One region of the Leptolyngbya boryana PCC 6306 genome, then DNA from elsewhere that is predicted to be linked to it. Evidence: predicted binding sites of a transcription regulator. Region 1 holds the regulator's gene; each other region holds the start of a gene.
The links. Region 1 encodes NtcA, which controls nitrogen genes in cyanobacteria. Its sites were predicted from a motif close to TTTGTANNNNNNNNTACAAA; they were not measured.
Positions count from the first base shown of each region.

Region 2: glnA (type I glutamate--ammonia ligase) is a predicted target of NtcA. The motif match lies at 2,743-2,762, and genes of this name have one in related genera.
Region 3: LEPBO_RS0130565 (BMP family ABC transporter substrate-binding protein) is a predicted target of NtcA. The motif match lies at 3,078-3,097, and genes of this name have one in related genera.

Region 1 covers NZ_KB731324.1:5,218,209-5,223,444, forward strand. Annotated here, with positions in the region: gene LEPBO_RS0126050 (RNA polymerase sigma factor, RpoD/SigA family) at 1-550, opposite strand, end outside; gene LEPBO_RS44565 (hypothetical protein) at 1,278-1,400, shown strand; gene LEPBO_RS0126065 (vWA domain-containing protein) at 1,417-2,034, opposite strand; gene fabI (enoyl-ACP reductase FabI) at 2,059-2,859, opposite strand; gene ntcA (global nitrogen regulator NtcA) at 3,299-3,970, shown strand; gene LEPBO_RS0126080 (DUF3084 domain-containing protein) at 4,090-5,236, shown strand, end outside.
Region 2 covers NZ_KB731324.1:1,751,902-1,757,137, reverse strand. Annotated here, with positions in the region: gene LEPBO_RS0108705 (Tab2/Atab2 family RNA-binding protein) at 1-588, opposite strand, end outside; gene LEPBO_RS0108700 (hypothetical protein) at 643-1,023, opposite strand; gene LEPBO_RS43300 (hypothetical protein) at 1,219-1,842, shown strand; gene apcB (allophycocyanin subunit beta) at 1,953-2,462, opposite strand; gene glnA (type I glutamate--ammonia ligase) at 2,873-4,291, shown strand; gene LEPBO_RS0108680 (class I SAM-dependent methyltransferase) at 4,443-5,236, shown strand, end outside.
Region 3 covers NZ_KB731324.1:6,151,635-6,156,870, forward strand. Annotated here, with positions in the region: gene LEPBO_RS0130555 (serine/threonine protein kinase) at 1-840, opposite strand, end outside; gene LEPBO_RS38785 (sensor histidine kinase) at 843-1,667, opposite strand; gene LEPBO_RS0130565 (BMP family ABC transporter substrate-binding protein) at 1,839-3,020, opposite strand; gene biuH (biuret amidohydrolase) at 3,121-3,801, opposite strand; gene LEPBO_RS0130575 (formamidase) at 3,805-4,827, opposite strand; gene LEPBO_RS0130580 (sensor histidine kinase) at 4,985-5,236, opposite strand, start outside.

The sequences.
Region 1 (5,236 bases):
CTCGCTTAATCTTATTCAGCTTCTCCGTAATATGAATCGGTAATCGAATCGTCCGGGCTTGCTGAGCGATCGCTCTTGTAATCGCCTGACGAATCCACCAGTACGCATACGTCGAGAACTTATACCCACGAGTCGGATCAAACTTCTCTACGCCACGCTCTAAGCCAAGTGAGCCTTCCTGAATCAAATCCAAGAACTCTAAATTACGCTTCTGGTACTTCTTCGCGATCGACACAACCAGGCGCAGATTCGCTTCGATCATCTTCTGCTTAGCGCGACGACCCCGTTGAAAAATACCATTCAACTCAGAATCACTGAGATGAACATGCTCAGAAAACTCCTGCTGCGTCGGCGCGTGACCCAGCTTCTTCTCAAGCTTTTCTTTCTTCTCTTGCAAGGTCATCATCTGCTGAACCTGCTTCCCGTAGAGAATCTCTTGCTCGTGTGTCAACATCGGCACACGACCAATCTCATGCAGATACGTCCGCACCATATCAGCCGTATAGGTGGGGCTAGGAGTGGATTTAGATTTGGTATTGGCAGTAGCCATGTGCAGTCAACTCCGTGAAATGAAAACTTTAGACAACAAACTCGAATCGATTCCAAGCCGATACAGGAATGAAATGCTGTTTAACTCCACCCTGGGAAGGGGGATAAATCTTTAGCACGCTTACAAAATAAGGGGTACAAGCACGAACAGCCGAAAGTGTAGCGGTGAGGTTCAGGACTCTAAATCGAAGTCGTTTCGACTTTACTTAATGATAAGACGAATTCTAAATAAAGTAAAGAGCCTTACAGGGAAATTACTCAGGAATTTCAGCAAATATTTAGCTTTCCAAAGTAAATTGCAAGACATGGGCATTACCCTAAAACTTCATTTAAAACTTGGTGAATTGATTCTTCTATAATGACGGTTTGATTTACAGTTGGATAGAGTCTCTAGAGAGGGATAACCGTACTTTTTTAAGTGCTGCTGTTATGATTTCTGACTTGCGCATTTAGAGAATGTTCCAGTGAGCCAAACCCCGTATCCATCAACTGGTCTATGGATTTCATTCTGACAGTTCAATCCACAATTTATTGTGAAAAAATGGGGACATTTTAGGCTACTTTTCAGATATGAAATTGAAGTGTCATTAAGGTGACGATTTCATTAAAAACTGGATCAAGTCTGCAACATTGGTCAGCTTAAAACAAAGAGCAATTATACTTATCGAGAACCGTCATCGGTTTTGCGACGCGGGTCGGTATCCCGATGAGGTTCGGAGCTTTTCGTTGTGGTTTCCTGGCTATTCCTTCAGGTAGGTATTGCTGCTGCGACTGACCAATTGGGTGCATCGAGTCGATTGACTGGGCTTGCGATTTTAGGCTCGATCGCTGCTCATTCTGCCCAAACTTAATCGCTGTTTTAGCGTGCTAATCTACGATCGCATTCAACAACACTTCTGCCAAACTCATATCTGCCATATCATCCATCGTCACCGTGTCGCAGATATCAAACTTTGCTCCTACACTTTGAAGCTGATCGTCGAGAACCTTCAAGAATTTTGTCGCACTGGCATCTGAGCCAACTTGAATGAAAGAAATGGCTAATTCTTCATCGCGTTCCATTTTCTGTGTCGCTTGCACGATCGCTTCAATCACGGCTCGGCGATCGTCCGGCTCACCATCGGTAATGACTAAAATGGTTTCTCCAGTTTTGCTCTGCCCTGTGGCTTTGCGGCGAAAATAATCTTCGGTGGCATCCCGCAACACTGCTGCCAGATTGGTCGAGCCAACCGGATCGTTTTCCATAAAAATCTGTGCGACTTTGCTCGCCGTCACATTTTCGTACCGTCTGAATCGGCTAGAAAACGTATAAACCGTAATACCATCGGGATCAAACTGCTCGCATTTGCGCGCCAGTGCCAGCGTTGATTCTTGGGCTGCTTCCCAACGACTGCCGCCCCCAATTTGATCATTGGTAGACATACTGCCACTTTTATCCAAAATCAAGGTGTAGTCTCGATTTTGCAAAGTTTCAAAATTGGGCACGGCACATCTCCTATCGTCTAATTGCTATCCAGCACTGGGCTTCGATCCCGTCATCCCCATAATTTCGTAGCCTGCATCGACGTAGATCACCTGACCCGTGATCCCGCTTGATAAGTCACTACAGAGAAATGCTGCGGTATTCCCGACTTCGATCTGCGTCACAGTTCGACGTAACGGCGCAACTTCTTCAACGTGGTGAATCATATCGAGAATGCCACCGACTGCCGAGGAAGCCAATGTCCGAATCGGACCTGCTGAAATCGCATTGACTCGAATATTGTTCTGCCCTAACTCATTTGCGAGGTAGCGCACGTTCATTTCCAATGCTGCCTTGGCAATTCCCATGACGTTATAGTTCGGGATGACTTTCACACCACCGAGGTAAGTCAGCGTCACGATACTACCGCCTTCGCTCATTAGAGGTTTTGCGGCTCCAGCTAGTTGCACCAGCGAGTAAGAACTGATATCCAACGCCAGCGAATAACCCGCGCGCGACGTTTTGGAGAAATCGCCGGATAAATCATCTTTGCTAGCAAATGCGAGACAGTGGATCAGAATATCCAACTTGCCCCATTTGTCTTTCACGGTATTGAATGCGCTCTCAATCTGTGCGTCATCTTGCACGTTCAACGGCAAGAACAAACTGGGATTGAGCGGCTCGGTCAAGTCGGCAACTTTCTTTTCCGCTTTGCCGGTTGCATCCGGTAGATAGGTGATGCCAATATTTGCGCCTGCTTTGTGTAGCTGCTGAGCGATGCCCCATGCGATCGAGCGGTTGTTCGCGATTCCCGTTACAAGTGCGTTCTTTCCAGTCAGGTCTAGCATGGTCTTCTACCGTGTAAAGCATTTATGAGGATAGCAGAAAGGGATCCCTCTCGAACTGCTCTTCGCTGACGCGATCGTCCCAAGCTTGGCGGATCGAGGATCGAATTGCGTCATTTCTCAGTTCGGTTTTTCTGCCAGCGAATCCTCTCTGATTCTGGTTCGGAATCCTTCATGATTCCTTAATGCCTCGTCCTAGAATATTCGTGCTTTCACGGTATGATCTGTGGAAATTATTGGGTCTGCCCAGAAGATTCCAGTAGATCGACTCGAAATTGCGCCTTCTTCTTAGAGAATTTACTGAGTTTTCTGAAGATCAAAGCGAAATTGTAGTTTACGACACTAAAACAGATCATAGACTCAGTTTTAGTGGTCTAAAGTCATCGATTGCTTACATAGACTGTTAGACTTCCCAGCTTCACTCGATACGACAAGGAAAGAAATGGTAGTGACCAAGGATAAACCGCTTGCAGCGATGTTTCGTCAGATTGGAGGGGGAGCATATCCTCCTGTTGTAGAGACGTTTGAACGCGGTAAGACCATCTTCTTTCCGGGCGATCCGGCGGAGCGGGTCTACTTTCTCGTCAAGGGTGCGGTTAAACTCTCACGGGTGTACGAGGCAGGAGAAGAAATTACCGTCGCGCTGCTGCGAGAAAACAGCGTGTTCGGGGTGCTTTCTCTGATCACAGGACAACGTGCCGATCGCTTTTATCACGCAGTTGCCTTCACCCCTGTCGAATTGCTGTCTGTTCCGATCGAACAAGTTGAAAAAGCGCTCAAAGACAATCCCGAACTCTCAATGCTGATGCTGAAAGGCTTGTCGTCGAGAATCTTACAAACTGAAATGATGATTGAAACGCTGGCGCACCGAGATATGGGATCGCGTCTTGTGAGTTTCCTCCTGATTCTGTGTCGTGACTTTGGTGTGCCCTCACAAGAGGGGATCATGATTGATCTCAAACTGTCTCACCAAGCGATCGCTGAAGCAATCGGCTCGACTCGCGTCACAGTCACCCGCTTACTGGGAGATTTGCGTCAGGACAAAATGATCTCAATTCACAAGAAAAAAATAACCGTTCATAATCCGGTAACGCTTAGTCAACAATTTACCTAATTCGATTAGAATTCAGTCCTGAGTGACTCACGCGAATCATAGAGCGAGCAGTCATAATGAAAGGCAAAGTCTGAAAGTGCCCTTAGAGTGCAGTATGTCTAGGGGTTTGTGGGAGCGTCATGTCCGATGTCGGGCTAATTCTAATTTTGGTGGTGTTGGTGTTAGGAGGGGTGATCGCGACAGTCGGCGATCGCTTAGGAACGCGCGTGGGAAAAGCCCGCCTCAGCTTGTTCAATCTCCGTCCCAAACAAACAGCAGTTGTCGTGACGATTTTGACGGGCACGCTGATTTCTGCCTCTACGTTAGGCGTTTTACTGCTTGCGAGCCGCACCTTTCGAGAGATGGTGTTGAACTTCGGGCGAATTCAAGCCGACTTGCGGGCGACAAATCGCGACCTCGATAAAGTCACGGCTGATCTCAAAACCACAGATCAGCGAAAAGCTGAGGTTGAGAAAGATCTAGAGCAAGCGCGATCGGAACGTGCCCAAATTGAGGAATATCTCAAGCGCCTCAATGCCAATCTTCAAGTTTCAGTCGCTCGACAACGAGAAACCGATGCCCAACTTCGCAGGACAGAAGCGCAGCGAGATCTCACCCGCAATCAGCTAGAAACAGTTTCTCAGCAAGCACTTTCGCTCCGCAACGAAATCAATCAGCTGGAATCTGAGCAGCAGGCGTTAATTGAACAACGGGATCAGGTGAAAGCCCAAATTGCGGAACGAGATGCGCAAATTGCGGAACGAACTGCCCTGATTGAAAAGCGCGATCGCGAAATTAATGAGCGCGATCAAGTCATTGCTCAACGCGAAGCAGAATTGAAAACCCTGGAACAGCAGAGAGCTTTTCTCGTGGCAGCCGTTCAGCAAATTCAGCAAGATGTGGAACAGATTCGCCGAGGTGATCTGGCAATTTTTCGGACACAAGTGCTGTCTTCAGGCGTTGTGCGCGTCGTCGAACAAGGTGGAGCCAAAGCAGCAGTCGATCAATTACTGCAATTGGCAAATCAGACCGCGATCGAGTCGCTTCGCCTGGGGCAGAACAATCAGCAAATTGTGCAAATCCCGATTGCGGAAGTGCAAAACCTCATTCAGCAAATTCAAGATGGTAAAGATTATCTGGTGCGGGTGCAAGCCGGGGCAAATTATGTTCTCGGTGACGACCGAGGTGTTGTCGTGAATATGAGTGCGGTGCCGAATCAGGTTGTCTTTTTAGCAGGAGATACGATCGCGACTCAAACGCTGGAACCGTCTAAACTGTCCCCCCAGG
Region 2 (5,236 bases), 3.5 Mb from region 1:
TGAGTAGATAATGATGCCCGAGACAGGAGCATCCGGTTCAAGCTGCGCCAAACTCATGGGAAAGGCTTCTCCGAATTCGATCGACCATTCCCCCATTTCCGCAAAGGCTTCAAAGGGTAGAGTTGCGAACGTCCATTTCTGCCCTTGCAGCGCATCGGGCAACACTTGGGCAGGGGTAATCGGAAACGTCACCGAAGGATTGATCGAAGGCTGATATCCGTCTTCTTTCGGATAAACATTTTGAGATCGATCTTGCAGCCAGCTTGCCAAGGCAAACGTGCGCCGACTCAATTGAGAAGGCAGATCTAAGCCATCACAAGCCGTCGTAATCATGTTGTTCATCGCCTGCCGGAAAAACCGAATTTTATCCGGTGGATTGGGAGCTTCAGCCATGGCTGCTGCGATCGCGTCTTTTAACCAGCCTGAATTTACAGTGCTGCTCGAGCAATACTGCGAATAGCGAAACAGCTTTTCTGGCTGAGCATCAACTGTGGTCGGGCTTTCACAGATCAGCACTTCCCAAACTTTTTTATTTTGCTCATCCAAAATTGGACGTGAATAGTAATCGAGTTCCCAAATAGTTGACATAGAAAACTTCAGCAATCGCGCGTTAGAGACATCTAACTCCTAGCATCTTTCGGATCACCCTATCGAAACGGTTTGCATCTGTTGGCAAGCTTGAATGCCTAAGTGCGGATTTGCCCGATAGCGATCGTCAGCAACCCACACACTCACCTCTCGATTCGCTGAGATGAAATATAAATATTCTGCAGTGGGATCATATTTCAAGCCCACCTTCAGGTTCGAGAAATCATCCTCACAAATCTCAAATCCAAACCGCACTACAATCTGTGCAACCAGACATTCTGGCGTGTCCTGTGCCTCACCCAGCGCATCTCGCTCTTGCCAAAATGTTTCTAAAAAAGACTCTAAAATAGGCAGCATTTTCTCTGGCGCACCTTTGCGACTGGCGTAAACAATCGCTGGATTTCCCTCAACAATGATGTGACAAGGAACTGGCATAGGAAAGCGATATGAAACGATGCCACCATCATATGCACAGTTTTACCCTCGCAAACGACCGCGATCGCTGAAAATTTTGGGTTTTAGGGAAATTCACGGTGGAGAACCCACTCGCTTGATTCGCAAAATGTGCTTAGCTCTGCGAAAACAATCGTTACAATTCAAACCCACCCTGCAAACCCACACGTCAATCCTATGTCCTCTGTTCGCCCCATCTCTGCTGACCTTGCTCCGACCCCTGATCCTGCTCGCTGCAAAATTCTAGACTCCCGGAGTCAATATCGAGCCTGTCATATCTGCGTGCCGGATTCCGATGAGCGACTTGCCGCGATCGTCGTTGCTGATCGCTATTACAGCTTTTTTCGACTCGTGCAAGATTCTCAAAAAGCTCTGCAAATTGCCGCCAAACTCGTTTATCGAGGAGATGAAGTTGCGATTACTCGAACGATGAAAGGCGATGTGCTTTGGATCTATGAAGCAGATGCCCAAGAGGAAAAAGCGCAGCTAGACAAGCCCAAATCTGTCGAACCCTCAACTTCCTACGACATTCCTCGATCAGACTCAGGATTATGGAAGATTCTGACATCTGAGCGCGATTATCAGGTGTGTCAAATTCGCGTTCCAGATGTGGCGAAACCGATGGCTGCAATCTATAGCGATCGTGAATATTACAGCTATCTCAGAACGGTACGCGAACAAAACCAAGCGATCGCGCTGGCAGAACGTCTCTCTGATAAAGGACATGCTGCTCGTATTACTCAAAACAGCAAAGGCTGGACGCTGTGGGTCTTAGAGGCGGAAGCGATGCTTCGGACTTGAAGCCTTCACCCTGACATTTTTCTTGTCTGAAACGAGTTTCGGCTCGACTCAACGCCCGAAATTCGAGGGCTGAGCCGAGCCGAAACTCGTTTCATGGGAAGTGAATTCAATTACAGATCGTTTTCACCGAGTTCACGCGACATGTAATCAAAGGGTTGATCCAGGAAGCTCGTATCAGCAATTCCTGCCGCTGCTGCTTCTGCTTTGACGATATCCTTCATGATTTGAATTCCCCGGACGGTCGGTCCTGAAGGCACACCTAACGAGTTATAGGTTTCGCGCAAACCTTCTAGAACGCGCTCATCCAGCACATCCGTGTCAGCCGCAACCAAGGCATAGGAAGCATAGCGCAAGTAGTAATCCATATCGCGCAGGCAGGCTGCATACCGACGAGTCGTATAAGCATTGCCACCGGGGCGAATCAACTCAGGATTTTCGTCAAACAACTGCAGCCCGGCTTGACGAACAATCCCGGCTGCATTGGAGGTAATGAGCGCAGCTGCCTGAATGCGCGCCATTCCGGTAGCAAAGTAGGATTTTAGGCTGTCGATCGCATTGCGATCTAAGTAACGCCCTGTAATATCGTAATTTCTAATCAGGCTGGTCACTGCGTCCCGCATGAAAGTCTTCTCCCAAATTTTGGTTCAATGTGTCTATATTTCTGTAGACAAGAGTAACGAACCGCCCCACAGCAAGTTGTATAGGCTCTCGTATCGTAAAAGATTCAAGCTCAGTTTACCACGCAGGTTTGAGCCTAATTTGAACCGTACCGTGGGGAATCCCGCTAGATGAGATAATCGTTACAATTTTTAATCCATACACTCGATCGGGTTACGGAATCCGCGAATGTAATATTTACGATCTTTAATTTAAGCGTTAATTCTTTCGGACACGGAGCTTTCCGTAGCCTAGGATACAAAATTACGGGAAGCCTGTTTTTACCATGATGCAGGACAGATTTGCTTGAGGCGATCTGATTCAATTCCGCGCTCAGCGTTGAGCAAGCTACGCGATTTACTAGGAGTATTTCATGGCGACCCCACAAGAGATCTTGGCGAAGATCAATGACGAGAATATCGAATTGATTGATCTCAAATTCATCGATACGCCAGGGATTTGGCAACATCTCACCCTGCATAAGAGCCAAATTGACGAAAGCAGCTTTACCGATGGCGTTCCGTTTGACGGATCGAGTATTCGGGGTTGGAAATCGATCAATGAATCCGATATGGCGATGGTTCCCGATCCGGATACTGCCTGGATCGATCCATTTATGGAGCATCCAACGCTGAGCATGATTTGCTCGATTCAAGAGCCGCGTACGGGTCAGCCCTACAGCCGTGATCCTCGCTCGATCGCTCAAAAAGCTGTGGATTATTTGAAATCTACGGGGTTAGGCGATACGGCGTTCTTCGGACCTGAAGCGGAGTTCTTCATTTTTGATGATGTCCGTTATGACCAAAACCAGCACGAAGGTTACTATCACGTTGATAGCGTAGAAGGGATTTGGAATTCTGGTCGTCAAGAACCGGGTGGAAACTTGGCGTACAAGCCTCGCAACAAGGAAGGGTATTTCCCGGTTGCACCGACCGATACGTCGCAAGATATGCGATCGGAAATGCTGCTGACGATGCAAAAGTGCGGCGTGCCGATCGAGAAACATCACCATGAAGTGGCAACTGGCGGTCAGTGCGAATTAGGCTTCCGGTTCGGAACCCTGATTCAAGCGGCTGACTGGTTGATGACGTACAAATATGTGATCAAAAACGTCGGTCGCAAGTATGGCAAGTCGATTACGTTCATGCCTAAGCCGGTCTTTGGGGATAACGGTTCGGGGATGCACTGTCACCAATCGATTTGGAACAATGGCGAACCCACCTTTGCGGGCGATCTGTACGCTGGATTGAGCCAAAATGCGCTGTGGTACATCGGCGGAATTCTGAAGCATGCGCCTTCTCTGTTGGCGTTTACGAATCCGACCACGAACTCCTACAAGCGCTTGGTTCCAGGCTTTGAAGCTCCGGTGAACTTGGCATACTCGCAAGGGAACCGTTCTGCTTCGGTGCGGATTCCGTTGTCTGGCACGAACCCGAAAGCAAAACGCTTAGAGTTCCGTTGTCCTGATGCAACCTCGAACCCCTACTTGGCATTTGCCGCGATGCTCTGTGCAGGGATTGATGGAATTAAGAACCAAATCGATCCGGGTTCTCCTTTGGATGTAGACATCTACGAACTCAGCCCTGAAGAGTTGGCGAAAGTACCTTCGACTCCTGGATCTTTGGCAGAAGCGCTGAAGAACTTGGAATCGGATCATGAGTACCTGACCACAGGTGGCGTGTTCACTGAAGACTTCATTGAAAGCTGGATTAGCTACAAGCTCGATCGCGAAGTAATTCCGATGAGCATTCGCCCGCATCCGTATGAGTTTATGCTCTACTACGATTGCTAATTTGCTGAGTTGAAAGCTGAATTGAAAAGGAGCGATCGAGCTAATTGGCTCGATCGCTTTTTTCTCGAAATCTAACTGATTACAGACTATTTCGCTCTTAAGAGTTCGTTACAATTAGACAATAGTCTTAGAGTGTCGTCTCACACAAATCATGCCCGATACATTAACAAAGTTGGCGTATCAGACGTTTCAGCAAGGCAAAAGTTACTTTGGGTTGATGCATAAAGCTGTTAGTACCCAAGTCTTGAATCTTGTCGCACCGCCCTCGATTGAACAAAAAAGAAAGGCAAAGCCGCTCTCTCTAGAATTGATTCAAACCATTCAAAAACGAATGGCTGAAGTTCTCGAAGCGGATTGGCAGGATGTCGAAAAAGGCGTTTATCCAGCGAGTCTTGTCTTTGATAATCCTTGGGAAGATTTTTTCCGCTACTATCCGGTGATGTGGTTTGATATGCCGGAAATGTGGCAGCGCGTGAATGCGAAGCGATATCAAGAGTTTGATGCAGGAGTTGAGACAGAAGGCTTACCAAGCTACTATGTGCAAAATTTCCATCATCAGACGAATGGGTATTTAACCGATACTTCTGCCAATCTCTACGATTTGCAGGTTGAAATTCTGTTTAATGGCACGGCTGATCCGATGCGTCGCCGGATTTTAGCTCCATTGAAGGAAGGATTGAAGGCATTCAGTGATGTTCTACCTTCGCAGATTAAAGTGCTAGACGTTGCTTGTGGCACAGGGCGGACTTTGAGAAACATTCGAGGAATGCTGCCGAAGGCTTCTTTGTATGGAGTGGATTTGTCGGCTGCCTATTTGAGAAAAGCAAATCAGTTGCTGTCTCAGTTCGAGGGAACTTTGCCCCAGTTAGTGCAAGGAAATGCGGAAGAATTACCTTACTTAGATAACTATTTCCATGCGGTGACGAGTGTGTTTTTATTCCACGA
Region 3 (5,236 bases), 930 kb from region 1:
CGTTGAGCTAAGCTGAGTCACCGTTGGGCTAGACAGGGGCAATAGCTCTAGCCATTGCGCGATCGTCGCAGGTCGATCGCTGGCATTCATCGCCATTCCGCGCAGGATGGCTTGATTCACGCCTGGGCTGATCGAAGGTTCTAACTCTCTGGGTTCGGGCATCTGTTCGTGATCGCGTAAAATTGATGCCGTCGGAATTCTGGCGGTGACTAATGCATACAGGGTTGCTGCTAAACCGTAAACATCACTAGCAGGACTGCGTTTTTCTTGAGCAAAATACTGTTCGATTGGTGCATATCCGACCGACATCATTTGCGTGTGAGTTTGGGTTTGATTCGGTGTAAATTCTCGTGCAATTCCAAAGTCGATGAGAATTGCTTCTTGAGTTTTCTCATGCAAAATGATGTTTTGCGGCTTGATATCTCGATGCAGCAGACCGTTGCGGTGAACGACTTCAAGGGCTGAGCCGATTTGATGGATGTAGCGAATTGCGATCGCTTCGGGCAGCGGTCGATCGGGAAAGACTAAGTCTTCCAAGGTCTGCCCTGGAATGTAATCCATCACCATGTAAGCGCGATCGTTTTCAACAAAAAAGTCGCTGACCCGGACAATATTGGGATGAATACAAGTCGCAAGCCGTCGGGCTTCATCTTGGAATTTGCGCTGAAAATCGGCAAAGTTTTTCTCTGCCTTCAAAGCTTCATTCAGCGTTTTGATCACGACGGTTTGATCCAAAAAGTGATGAACGGCTTTGAAGGTAATGCCAAATCCTCCCCGCCCGATTTCTTCTTGCAGGGTGTACTTGCCGTTTGAAATTGTCTGACCGATGAGTGAATCCATGCCTAAGATTGAACCGCATTTCGAGGAAGAACGCACCGCAGTTGTGTGACGGTTTCGTTCAACTTTCCTAACTCTAACCGACCGTTCATCACCTCGACCAAAGTTTGGTTCATCAGCAGGCGAAATCCCAGAGAAGGTGGGTCTAAATCTTTTGGAGCTTCGGTTTTGAGCAGATCGATCGCTTCTCGCCATACCTCGATCGGTCGCTGATCTTCTAGCTCAATCACTGCAAATTCGGATTCTATGTGAGCTGAGAGCTTGAGCGTGCCTTCCTGCATTGTTGCGATCGCGCTACTGATCAAACTGACTAAAATCTGCTCTAGCGTTTTGCGATCGACAAACACATCCAGATCGGGTTCTGGTAACACGATTTGAAATCGCAAATTCCGGTTTTCTGCTAATAGATGCGTTAAAGAAAAGACATTGTCAAACACATCACTGACGGAAACAGACTGAAAGTCTAATGGGCTGGTTCCATATTCGACTTTAGAAACATGGATGACTTCATCCAATAATTTCACGAGCTTTAAAGCGGATAGGTTCGCCTGTTCAATAAATTCGCGCTCCTCTTCAGGCGATTCGCAGAGATCGCCTAGAACTAATTGCTGCGAACCGATTAATCCACTTAAGGGCGATCGTAACTCGTGGGAAGTGCGGGCTAAAAATCCTGCCTTGAATTGCGCAAGTTCGAGTGCGGATTGATACGCCAATTCCAATGTGCGATCGGGAGTAGAGGATGCGACTTTAGACGATCGCTTCGCCCACCAACCCCCCACAAATCCAATTCCCAAGCCGCCAGCTAGCCAAACCAAATTCATCCAACTCATCGTTCTGGATTGCAAAAAGAAAGTCTTTATCACTCTAAACGACTTCACCCATTGCACTCGAAATCCTGACACCGAATTGATTTGTAACCAAATCAAACCAATTTAGTATCAGGATCTCATTTTTTCTAGAAACGTCGCAGATCTAACAAATCTCTAGCTTGAGCGAGACTGCTAAGCCGTTTTACCAACGACCCCTTCTACGAGCCAGTTCATCGATTCAAGCTCGATCGCAGTTGTCGCATAGTCTTTTCCAGCAGGGACAACCTCTTTACCCGTATTATCTTTGAGTCCGCCTTTGTAAATGACTAGCGAACCCGCCTTCATTTTGTCCCTCGCGGCTTCTGCGTCCTTCTTCGCAGTCTCAGACACCGCCGGTCCAAATGCCGAAATCTTCACAAATCCATCCTTATATCCGCCGCGCAGCAAATGCGGAATCCCTCCATTCATCAAGGTTTTACCTTCTTGAATCATCTTGACGTAATCGGAATACACCTTCGTCCAATCCCACTCTGCACCCGTCAGATAGCCTTTCGGCGCAAGTGCTGCCTGATTGGCGTGATAGCCAGACGTAAACGCCCCGCGTTTCTCTGCCGTTTCTATCACAACTTTCGGACTGTCTACATGGCAAGTAATCACATCTGCCCCTTGGTCAATCAAACTGTTGGTCGCTTCCGCTTCTTTTACTGGCAAAGACCAGTCCCCGGTAAAAATCACCTGGGTTGTAATTGTTGGCTTAACGCTTCGCGCTCCCAGGGTAAAACTATTGATGTTGCGAAGCACTTGTGGAATTGGTTTTGCTGCCACAAAACCTAACTTTCCGGTTTTGCTCATATGCCCGGCAACCACGCCTGCAACATACTGCGCTTCATCAATGTAACCAAAATAGCTGCCGACATTTTTGGGATGCTTGGCTGCATCATACATTGCGCCACAGTGGAAAAATTGTACTTCTGGATAATCGGTGGCGAGTTTAAGAATATGCGGGTCAAAATAGCCGAATGAGGTGGGAAACAGAACGGTTGCTTTGTCCTGCTCGATCATGTTCCGCATTGCTTCTTGTACTTCGGTCGTTTCAGGCACGCTGGCTTGATCGACGACTTTCACACCTTGGACACCTTCTTTTCCCTGGAAGTGGGCTTGATTATAGCCAAAATCGTCTTTAGGACCGACGTAGATAAACCCCATTACAAGTTCTTTGCCTGCGGCGGGGCTGCTACTGGATGTTGAAGAATCGTTCGCTGGGGTACAGCCAACCCAGAGCTTTGAAGTTGCACCAAATGCCCCAGTCGCTAACAATCCGCGTATGACTTGGCGGCGGGAAATGCGCGATCGCGGTGAATCCTGACTGCTCATCGTTCCTCCTCACAGAAGTTAATTGCCATCGTATTGAAATCGATTTTTCTACTCGCTTTTGTATTGTTCAACACGTATCTTGCGATGCCTGAGCAGAGGCTCACGCGATCGCAGAAATCAATGCTGTCGAATCGGCAACCGCCCCAAACACACCGCCCTGCATTTTGACCATGTTCAGCGCGGCTAGATGGTTGCCATAGTCCGTTGCACCCGTACAATCGGACAGTAACAAACATTCATATCCTCGATCGTTGGCATCTCTCATGGTTGTATGCACACAGACATCAGTGGTAATGCCGGACAGGATCAAGTTTTGTATGCCTTTACGGTGCAAAACCAAATCGAGATCAGTGGCATAAAATGATCCTTTTCCGGGTTTATCAATGATCACTTCTCCGGGTAATGGAGCGAGTTCAGGAATAATCTCCCAACCTGACTCTCCTCGAACCAAAATTCGCCCACAAGGTCCCGGATCGCCAATTCCGGCTCCGATTTGCTGCGATCGCCAGCGTTTATTTTCTGGCAAATCTGAGAGATCCGGGCGATGTCCTTCGCGAGTGTGCAGAATTGTGTAATTCAGGTCTCGCATCACTTTGAGGAGGTTCCGAATCGGTTCGATCGGGGCGCGCGTCAGAGACAGGTCATAGCCCATCTTGTCCACATAACCGCCCTTACCGCAGAAATCTGTCTGCATATCAATCACAATCAGAGCCGTATTCTCAGGGCGTAAATCGCCATTGAATGGATATTGATAAGGCTCAGCCTCTACATACCGTCCCATGATTTAACCTCTGGTGACTGAAGTTGGTAATTCTTCGCCTTGATACGATCGCGTTGGCGCGTCAAATCCGCAGCTTGTGCCATCGGTGTGAATCACTTCATCTTCCCAAGGCAGGCGATACGATTCATTCACCAAGTCTTTCATGTAGGTGTAGGGGCAATCCTGTGCTCCGCCTTTCACCGCGACATAGCCGCGATGCCCAAATTGGTAAATATTGTTTTCGACGCTCCAGTGTCTCCGAGCTTCTCGCACCAGATCGGGACGCAATTCGGCTGTGATAATTTCATCCGGTCGATGGCTGCCCATCACTAAGGGCATTCCGTCGAAATTGACAAACATACCTTCGCCCATCGAGTCAAATGTGCCATCTGTGCCGCACATACACACAGATGCGGTGTAGATCAGATTACAAAACGCATTCGCCTGGTTGGTAATTTGCCAACTGTGGCGGATTGGAGCGGTATATCCTGCGGTACGAATCATGATTTCCGCACCCTTGTAAGCACATTCGCGCGCCATTTCTGGGAACATGCCGTCGTGGCAGATAATTAACGCAAGCGTGCTGCCATTCGGTCCTTCACAGACCGGAATTCCCAGATTTCCAGGTTCCCAAGGCTCAACCGGAACCCAAGGATGCAGTTTCCGGTAGTAGAGTTTCAATTCGCCTTGGTCGTCGATAATGATGCCGCTATTGTAGGGATTGCCGTGTGGGTTGTACTCCATGATCGAGAAGCATCCCCAAATGCGATTTTCTCGGCAGGCGGCTTGGAAGGCTTGAACTTCTGGACCATCGATTCGGCACATAATTTTTGGATTTGTGTCCATCGAGAGTCCGTGTAGGGAATACTCTGGAAAGACGACTAAATCCATACTGGGCATATTACGACGGGCTTTGCTGACCATTTGGCAAATGCGATCGGTCTGAGCCGCAAGATCGTCGGGCGTGACAACATTTGGAAGCTGTAGCTGCACCAGTCCCAATACAACACCCTTTGGAGATTTATTCAATCCACCTAAACCACTCATGCACTTTGCCCTCAAGACTCAACTGATTGTCAGCTTTATCACATTTGGTTGAGGGCGATTCGTACTTTGGAATACCGTTTTGCTCCGTTCCATCGATTCGCACAGTTTGCGCGATCGCTCCACCCCTAAGATGCAGAATGCCGAACGGATATTTGAATCAGCGACGATTGGGTTCGATCGCAATCGTTCCAACCGTTGCCGGATGCTGAAGATTCATCGGTAAGCGAATCGTAAACTGACTTCCTTCTCCTTCCTTCGAGTGCATGAGCACCGTTCCAGCGTGAAGTTCAGCGAGTTTTTTGGTCAACGCTAACCCTAAACCTGTGCCTTCGTGCTTACGAGACAATGAGCCATCGACCTGCTGAAAGGGTTTGAACAAGAGATGCTGTTTGTCTTCTGCAATTCCAAT